DNA from 3 places in the Cobetia sp. QF-1 genome. Region 1 is predicted to be linked to each of the others. Evidence: predicted binding sites of a transcription regulator. Region 1 holds the regulator's gene; each other region holds the start of a gene.

The links. The regulator LexA, encoded in region 1, represses DNA repair genes until DNA is damaged. The targets are predictions, from matches to a motif close to TACTGTNTANNTANACAGTA.
Region 2: ruvC (crossover junction endodeoxyribonuclease RuvC) is a predicted target of LexA. The motif match lies at 1,731-1,750, and genes of this name have one in related genera.
Region 3: CFN46_RS00995 (YqiA/YcfP family alpha/beta fold hydrolase) is a predicted target of LexA. The motif match lies at 1,782-1,801, and genes of this name have one in related genera.

The regions. Positions count from the first base shown of each region.
Region 1 is NZ_NBVS01000001.1:457,019-460,297, forward strand. It holds gene CFN46_RS02020 (TetR/AcrR family transcriptional regulator) at 1-516, opposite strand, end outside; gene lexA (transcriptional repressor LexA) at 1,035-1,664, shown strand; gene CFN46_RS02030 (hypothetical protein) at 1,776-2,015, opposite strand; gene CFN46_RS02035 (DUF6586 family protein) at 2,213-2,692, opposite strand; gene topA (type I DNA topoisomerase) at 2,692-3,279, opposite strand, start outside.
Region 2 is NZ_NBVS01000008.1:65,625-68,903, reverse strand. It holds gene ruvA (Holliday junction branch migration protein RuvA) at 171-785, opposite strand; gene ruvC (crossover junction endodeoxyribonuclease RuvC) at 1,089-1,667, opposite strand; gene aspS (aspartate--tRNA ligase) at 1,908-3,279, opposite strand, start outside.
Region 3 is NZ_NBVS01000001.1:218,165-221,443, reverse strand. It holds gene pgi (glucose-6-phosphate isomerase) at 49-1,755, shown strand; gene CFN46_RS00995 (YqiA/YcfP family alpha/beta fold hydrolase) at 1,912-2,646, shown strand; gene parE (DNA topoisomerase IV subunit B) at 2,780-3,279, shown strand, end outside.

The sequences.
Region 1 (3,279 bases):
TGAGAAAGTGAAGATGACACTGCCGAGCATGAAGTGCAGACGCCAGAAGCGCTCGTTGTCCGGCAGTTCCGGCGTGGCCAATTTCAATAGATCGGCAAAGCGACTGAAGACCGTGCCGTAGTGCTCACGAATATAACGGCGCATGTGGCCTTGCCCCTGGGTATAGGCAAGCCCCAACAGGCGCATGAAAGTACGCAGGCTATTCCGCTCTGCAGGCACTTCAAGCACGGTGCGCGCCATGGTTTCCAATAGCACCTCAAGCGGAACCTGATGACCAGCATACTCTTGCTCGACACTGTCGAGAGCAGCATGGAAACGCTCACTGAAGGGGTCGAGGTAACGCGCGAACACCGCTTGAATCAGCGATTTCTTGGAACCGAAGTGATAATTCACCGCCGCCAGATTGACCTTGGCCTTGCTGGTAATATTACGCAGAGAGGTTTCGGCGAATCCGCGCTCGGCAAACAATACTTCGGCGGTATCAAGGATGCGGGTGACAGTGTCAGTCTGGGCCATGGACGGAAGCCTTAATCAGGTGGTCGTAATGAAATGCTGGAATCGTAAGTCACGTGAGCATTGATAGTCCCTCGTGCCGACTCTCTCATGTCATGCTGCAAACGACCGGTTCGCGGGGATAGCGGAAGAGAGGCAAGATAACCCGAACACCACCATTGACGAACATTCGTTTGAAACACAATGATTCTAGCCTGCCATGCTACCACTGACAATTCTTCGTGTTTCAAACACCTAACGCTTCAGGACTTGCTGATATTCAGTCTGGTCAACTAAGCCTCCACCACTCAAGCGTTTCCAGTGAACGCAATACCGATGGGTATTGAATGACGTTTGCTAAAAGAAAGGGTCTACGAGAAGACGTTAAAAGCGCATGCTCATTACCATAATCAAGCCACACACCTGCTGAATACCTCGCAAGATGCCTTGCATGACCGCCATGACTGGATACAATGACAGTTGTATGGATGCACACCCCGTGCCGTCAGCTCAAGATGCCGCCCAGGCCAAAGGCAATGCCCATGACCCAGCCGCTTACTCCGCGCCAGCAGGACGTCTTTGATTTCATCATCAAGACCATCAAATCCTCCGGCTATCCGCCGACGCGTGCCGAAATCGCCCAGGCGCTGGGCTTTCGCTCCCCCAATGCTGCCGAAGAGCATCTACGCGCATTGAAGCGCAAGGGCGCCATTGAAATGGTGCCCGGCACGTCACGCGGCATTCGCGTGCCATCGCTGGCCGACGCTGAGGAAAATGACAATCCGGGTCTACCAGTCATCGGTGAAGTCGCAGCAGGCAGCCCGATACTCGCCAGTGAGCACATCGATCGCCACTGCCCTCTGCCTAGCGACTACTTCTCACCGGCAGCAGATTACCTGTTACGTGTTCGCGGTGTTTCCATGAAGGATGCCGGTATCCTGGAAGGTGATCTACTGGCAGTACACCGCACCACCAATGTCCGCGATGGCCAGATAGTAGTGGCACGTCTCGGGGATGAAGTGACCGTCAAGCGTTTCCGTCGCGATGGTCATTACGTATGGCTCGAAGCTGAAAATACCGACTTCGCCCCCATCAAGGTGGACCTGCGCAGCGAAAGCCTGGAAATTGAAGGCCTTGGCGTTGGCGTTATCCGCGACGGCGGTCTTCACTGATACGCCTCTCGAGATGTTCACTCGCGTTCAGACACGAAAAAACCGCCAATTGGCGGTTTTTTCGTGTCTGAACGCTTAAGAGACTAGCGACAATGATGGGCAGCCAGTGCTTCAGTGCACCATACCTTCTGACTGCTCATCTTCATCTTCCTCACCATCCCACAGGCGCGTGCGCGTGATGGCATGGTCAATCATTTCACGCGCGACTTCGAAGCGATTGTCACGCAGCAGATCAGCCGCCTCATCCGAGATGCGAATGCTGAGCAGCGGCTCACCTTCGCTTTCGGCTGCGCGCAGAATCACTTCACCATCTTCCATTTGCACAATTTCAAGTACGGCGGGATCAGACACGTCATTCCTCCTGCACGGCATCTCTTGAGATGCCGGCGTCGTTGTGATCGTCAGCTTGACGGTGGACAGGCCTCACGCAGCGCAGAAAAAAGTACGACCACAGCCAGAGCCATGGTCGTACTATTGAGAATGCGGGGCTTGCCACAATGGGCTCAGTCTAGCACCCGCGATACCGAAGCGTCATCCGCTTGACATCACTACCACTCGACACTCGACTCGCGTAGCCCCGGCAATATGGCCTTGAATGCCGCTAGCACCTCTGTGAGACGCTCAACCAATGAGGCATTGGCCGCAGCCGCGATAATCAAACCATCGCCACGTACACGCCCTTCTTCTCGGCGCGCAGCACCCGTCTCAGCATGCAAGCGGTCAATGTCACTCACCAGCTGGCTCAGCCAGCTATCGGGACGTTCGAGCAGAATACGCAGCTGCTCAATCTCGGCAACGGGTGTCGGGGGAGCTGTCAAACGTTCGCGCCAGCCGTCCTGCGGCCAACGCGCCACCACAGCGAACTCGTCCAGCAACGAGGACAGCGCCAGCTCCAACAGCACCAGCGCGCCCTCCTCATTTGCCATGCGACGCGCCATGTCGTGCTCGTCTCCCGCCGTCACCGCCGACTGTGCTAACAACAGCTCAGCCTGATACAGCAGTTGGTTGGTGCGGGCACGATGACTCATCAGACCTTGACTCCCTTGCGCTTGTCCTCGACAACCCAACGGCCATTCTCGAACGTCGCTTTCCAGCCAGTCGCCTTACCTTCCTCGTCACTCATAACGTACTGCGCCTTGACCTTGCGCGAGAAACGAATCTGCGCCGGGCGCCCATCCGGGTCCTTCTCCGGCGCCTTGAGGATGAAGTGATACTTCTCCGGCAACTCGTCAGCGTGCGCTTTGAGCTCCATCACCAATGGTGGACGCGTCTCACGATTCTTCGGGAACTGACTGGCTGCCATGAACAAGCCACTCGCGCCATCACGCAGCACGTAGTGATCCTCAACCTTGACACAGGCGAGCTCCGGCATCGGAATCGGGTCCATCTTCGGTGGTGCGACCTCACCCGATTTGAGCAGTTTGCGAGTGTTCTTGCAGGTCTCGCTAGTACAGCCGAAGTACTTGCCGAAACGGCCAGTCTTGAGCTGCATATCAGCGCCACACTTGTCGCACTCGATCACTGGACCATCATAGCCCTTGATACGGAAGTGCCCTTCCTCGACTTCGTGTCCCACACAATCCGGGCTGTTGCCACAGACGTGCAACTTGCGATG
Region 2 (3,279 bases), on a different contig from region 1:
CATGTATGGGACAGTGACGAGAGACGGATGGCAGGGAGCGTGCAACGATCTTGCGCTTTAACGTCAGAGCGCGCACTTTCTATCCCACTTATCCGTCACTCCCTAGTCAATAAAACCAATCACATTGCCTGCTTTCTCAAAGCAAAACTATCAGCCACATAATATGAGGCCTAGCTGGCCATCTTGCGTGCCAGTGCAGCTTTGATCAGGGCTTCCGTAGAGGCACCTGATTCAAGCCCGGACAGCATCTTGGCTGCTTCAACGGGCTTGTATCCCAACGAGACAAGCGCGGCTTCGGCATCCGCCAGTGGGTGCGTGATCGGCGGCTGAGGCTGCGAAGCGCGCTCCATCTCATTGAGACCATCATCTGTCGACACGGTCCAATGTTTGAGACGGTCACGCATTTCAATGATCAGACGATCAGCCGTTTTCTTGCCGACACCCGGCAAGCGCGTCAGTGCACGGCTATCTTCGTCATGAACGCAACGAATGAAATCACCTTGCTCCATGCCAGAGAGAATGGCGAGCGCCAAACGCGGACCGACACCAGAAATCTTGATCAGCTCACGAAAGAGACGGCGCTCTGGCTCCTTGCCAAAGCCATACAGCAACTGAGCATCTTCACGCACCACAAGATGCGTGAAAAGCTGGCAGTCTTGACCTACCGGCGGCAGTCCCAACAAGGTATTCATCGATGCTTCAAGCTCATACCCCACACCGTGCACATCAAGCACCAGATGAGGAGGCTGCTTTTCAAGCAGTCGTCCGGTTAGACGTCCAATCATGTTTCAGTCAGTCCTTTTCTACAGTGATGTGTACTGGGCATATTTCCCAGCCCCCCTTCACTGCTCTGATGATGACATTGCGGGCAAGCCTACCAAAGATGAAGCGTCGGCGGCATGTCCGAGTGTTAAGACGATTTTGTCGCACGATCATGACAGTCAGCAGGAACACTCTCCTGACGCTTCATCATTATCGTATCAACAAGCGGCGCAATTCTCTGCGCACTATCACGGCAGCAGGCTTACAAGTGACTGAATAAATGGCATTTATTGAGCACAATATCGTATTTATACCTGATAGGCACATTACTTGTCTGGCTCGAATCCCCGCCAGCTACTACTACGTCGTATACGTGAGCCCTTGCGATTGCCAGTGGCACCCAGCCCTAACGTCTCTAGCTGAGCACTACTCGGCGTGAGACGACGACGGGCAAAGCAATGCGTCAGAGCAATCGCCAAGGCATCTGCAGCGTCTGCCTGCGGCGTGGCCGAGAGCTTCAGCGTATGTGTGACCATGTGCTGTACCTGTAGCTTGTCTGCCGCTCCAGAGCCGGTCACCGCTTGCTTTATCTGCCGCGGTCCGTATTCGGAGACAGGTAAACCATGATTGGCAGCACAGACAATGGCAGCCCCGCGTGCCTGACCTAGCTTGAGCGCAGAATCTGCATTCTTTGACATGAAGACCTGCTCGATGGCGAACTCGGCTGGACAGTGCAGAGCTATCACTTCGCTGATACCGGCGTAGATCTGCGCGAGGCGCTGATCAAGACTGACCTGCGACATCCGGATACATCCACTGTCCACATAGCGTGGTTGCGCTGCCGACACGTCCAGCACGCCATAACCGGTCAAACGCGAGCCAGGGTCAATTCCAAGAATGATCATGCGACGCTCTCGTCAGTCGAAGTCACTAAAATCTCCTGCAGTTGCTCATAACATCTTCCCAACAACTGTTCATATAACCAGCCACCATGCCATAAAAAAGGCGGTGCAACACCGTTATCCCAGCATTCTCTGCCAGGGCTCAGTATCACACCGCCTATGGGCTTTGAACCCAACGGTATCGCGGACGACCACACTACCCTTGGACTTGCCCGCGATATCGTATGACAGACCTGCTAGATATCAGGCCTGGCCTTCTTCTTCTACCTTCGCTTTCTGACGCAGGCGGATGTTCAACTCCTTGAGCTGCTCACCGCTGACTTCACCCGGTGCGTCAGTCATCATGCAGCCGGCGCTCTGGGTTTTCGGGAAGGCAATCACTTCACGAATGGTCTTCGCGCCAGTCATCAGCATTACCAGACGGTCGAGACCAAAGGCCAGACCACCATGGGGCGGCGCGCCAAACTTCAGGGCGTCGAGCAGGAAGCCGAATTTCTCTTCCGCTTCTTCTTCGCCGATACCCAATACTTCGAACACGGTACGCTGCATGGCTTGGTCGTGAATACGGATGGAGCCGCCACCCAATTCGGTGCCGTTGATGACCATGTCGTAAGCGCGTGACAGTGCAGTTTCCGGATTTGCCTTGAGCTCTTCCGGGCTGCAGGACGGCGCCGTGAACGGGTGATGCAGCGCGCTCAGGCGGCCGTTGGCATCGGCTTCAAACATCGGGAAATCAATGACCCACAGCGGCGCCCACTCACAGGTATACAGGTTGAGATCTTCACCCAGCTTGACGCGCAGCGCGCCGATCGCTTCGGCAACGATATTGGACTTGTCAGCACCGAAGAACACGATGTCGCCATCGACGGCGCCACAGCGGTCCAGCACTTCATCAACCACGTCTTCCATGAACTTGACGATCGGCGATTGCAGCCCCTCGATGCCCTTGGCGCGCTCATTGACCTTGATCCATGCCAGACCCTTGGCGCCATAAATACCAACGAACTTGGTGTAGGCATCGATTTCCTTGCGCGACAGGCTAGCACCGCCCGGAACACGCAGCGCCGCGACGCGGCCCTTGTCATCCTTGGCCGGACCGGAGAAGACCTTGAAGTCCACACTGCTCATCAGGTCATCGACATCGACCAGTTCCAGCGGAATACGCAGGTCCGGCTTGTCAGAACCGAAGCGCTGAATGGCTTCAGAGTACGGCATGGTCGGGAACTTGCCGAAATCGACACCCAGCACTTCCTTGTAGAGGCCACTGATCATGGTCTCGGTCATGCCCATGATGTCCTGCTCGTCGACAAAGCTGGCTTCAAGGTCAATCTGGGTGAATTCCGGCTGACGATCGGCACGCAGATCTTCATCACGGAAGCACTTGGCAATCTGGTAGTAACGGTCAACGCCCGCGACCATCAATAGCTGCTTGAACAGCTGAGGAGACTGCGGCAGTGCAAAGAAGTTGCCGGCATAGGTGCGGCTCGGCACCAGATAGTCACGTGCACCTTCTGGCGTAGCGCGCGTCAGGATCGGCGTCTCGATATCGAGGAAGCCAAGTGCTTCAAGCTGGGCACGCACACTGTGGGTAATGCGTGAACGCAGACGCAACTTC
Region 3 (3,279 bases), 240 kb from region 1:
GCCGGGCCATGCAGGGCCGGTCGATACACTTCAAGGAGAGAGGTGGCCATGTCCACTCCATCGTCAGCACGTTCTGCCCGCCGCAACAGCCAGGCCTGGCAGGCCCTTGCACGCCATCACGAAGAGCAGATGGCTGACGTGCACCTGAAGGACCTGTTCGCGGATGATGCCGCGCAGGGTCGCGACCGGGTGGCCATGTTCACGCGTTCGGCGGCAGGTCTGCGCCTGGATCTCTCGAAGCAGCGCCTCACCGGCAAGACGCTTGAGCTGCTGCTGGAGCTGGCGCGCGAGACGGGTGTCGAGCAGGGCATCAAGCGTCTGCTGGCCGGTGAGCATGTCAATCGCTCGGAAGACCGCCCGGCCCTGCATGCCGCACTACGCCTGCCACGCTCCGTCAGTCTGGAAGTGGATGGTGAGGACGTCGTGCCGGCCATCCACGAAAGCCTCGAGCATCTGGCCGAGATGGTGGAGACCTTTCACAGTGGCCAATGGCGCGGCGCCACGGGCAAGCCGATCACCGATGTCGTCAATCTCGGTGTGGGTGGCTCGGACCTCGGCCCGCTGATGGTCTCCAGTGCGCTCAATGATTGTCGTCCCAAGGGCATCCATGAGATCGGTGTGCACTTCGCGTCGACCATGGATGGCTCCCAGCTGGCGGATTATCTGGAGTCACTCAGCCCTGAAACGACCCTGTTCGTGCTGTCCTCCAAGTCGTTCTCCACCATCGATACGCTATCCAACGCGCGTACCGCACGTGACTGGCTGAGATCGCGCCTTGATCCTGAAGGACGTCTGGAAGCGCTGATCAATCGTCAGCACTTCATTGGCGCCTCCGCCAAGCCGGAGAAGATGAGCGAGTGGGGCATCGCGCCGGAACACCAGCTGCTGTTCTGGGACTGGGTCGGTGGGCGTTATTCGCTGTGGGGGACGATTGGCCTGCCTATCGCGCTGAACGTTGGCATGGATAATTTCCGTCGTTTGCTGGCCGGTGCGCATACGCTGGATGAGCACTTCCGTACTGCACCGCTGGAAGACAATCTGCCGGTATTGCTGGCGCTGGCCGGTATCTGGAACAACAATTTCCTGGATATTCGTGCCCACTCCATTCTGCCCTACGACGGACGCCTGGAATATTTCGCCAGCTATCTCGAGCAGCTGGAAATGGAATCCAACGGAAAATCCGTCACCAATGACGGTGAGATGATCGATTACTCCACCTGTCCAGTGCTGTGGGGGCAGTTGGGGCCGAATGCTCAGCACGCCTTCTACCAGCTGCTGCATCAGGGGACCCAGGCGGTCGAATGTGATTTCATCGCGCCGATGTGTCGTTATGATCACATCGAAGATGCTGAAACTCGCGGGCACCTCAAGGCGCAGCATCGTCTGACGTTGGCCAACTGCTTTGCTCAATCACGCGTATTGATGCTGGGTGATGATGCTATTCCAGGTGACGAAGAACAGCCGAATCACAAGCGTTATCGTGGTAACCAGCCGTCGACGACATTGTTGCTCGAGACATTGACGCCGGAAACGCTGGGCGCATTGATTGCACTGTATGAGCAGAAGGTCTTCGTGCAAGCCACTATCTGGGACATCAATCCCTTTGATCAATGGGGCGTGGAGCTCGGCAAGCAAATTGCCACGGCGACGGAAGCCACCATGACCAGTGGCGAAGGCTTCGGGAGCCTCGATGCCTCTAGTCGAGCACTGATCGAGGCGATATGGACGGCGCAGGGACAAGATCCGCGACGTTGAGAAGTGCTGTATTGAAGAGTCTCGGTATCTGTTGATTTATACAGTATTCTCGCTATCCTATAAGCGAATCAATCGTTTACACTAGACAGCATGACGTGGGCCAAGAGTGATCTCCATGGAGAGGCCTCTTGAGCCCGCGTGGTGTCGGGAGTACTGATGGCCAGTCCCCAATCCCCCGTGAGTACAGCACCCGTCAGGGGCTTGCTCTACCTGCATGGCTTCAACTCGGCCAATTGCTCTCCCAAGGCCAGGTTGATGCAGCGTGCAGCTGAGCAGTTCGGCTTGCCCTGCGTAATGCCGGATATTCCGCCAGAGCCCATAGCGGGTCAGGCAGCCGTTGATACGGCTTATCATGAGCTGTGTGTGCAGCTGGCGCTGGACCCTGCTGATCCTGTCTGCGATGACGCCATCATGGTGATCGGCAGCTCGATGGGAGGCTTTCTGGCTACCTGGCTGGTGGCGCGTGAGGCAGCGCGCCTCGACGGCCCAGCGGGCCCACAGCAGAGCGTGCTGCGACAAGGGCCACGCAGTGTGCTGATCAACCCGGCAGTACGCCCCACTCGATTGGTCAGCGCCTGGCTTGGTTCGACACATGCCAATCCTTATACCGGTGTGACCTTTACGGTCACCGAGGATTTCGGTCCGGGTCTGACAGCATTGGAGGCCGGTCCTGTGACGCCACAGCGTACATTGGTGCTGTTGGCCACGGCCGATGAGACATTGGACGTCAACGATGCCGCAGGGCTCTATCAAGAGTGCCGATTGGTGATTACCCCGGGCGGTGATCACGGCTTTGCGCAGCTGGCGGAGTATCTGCCAGCCATCATGGCGCACGGTGGTTATCGGCTGGCACCGGATGTCGCGGCCTCGCTGCATGTCGCACCGATCTGAGGGCCGGCTAGTGCATCTGCCCAATCAGTATCTCGACATCACACTCTTCAGGAATCGGGTTCATTTCTCAGCTATCGGCTTTGCTGACAATGAGAGATGAATCGGACGTCAACACCAAGGACACAAGGCTGCGATGAGTCAGTACAGCGCCAGTTCCATCGAGGTCCTCTCCGGCCTCGAACCGGTCCGCAAGCGGCCCGGTATGTATACCGATACGTCTCGGCCCAACCATCTGGTTCAGGAAGTCATCGATAACTCCGTCGATGAGGCGTTGGCCGGCCACGCGAAAGAAGTGCGCGTACGTCTGTTGGAAAACGGCGGCATCGAAGTGGCAGATGATGGTCGCGGCATGCCCACCGATATTCACCCTGAACATGGGGTCACCGGCATCGAGCTGATCCTCACCAAGCTTCATGCTGGTGGCAAGTTCTCACAGGACAGCTATCGCTTTTCTGGCGGTTTGCACGGGGTCGGTGTGTCGGTAGTCAACGCGCTATCCAGGCGGCTGGAAGTTGAGGTCTGCCGTGATGGCCAGCGTCAGCGCATCGCGTTCGAGAAAGGTGAAAAGGTCGAAGAGCTGGCCGTCATTGGCACCGTCGGCAAGCGCAACACCGGCACCTTGGTTCGCTTCTG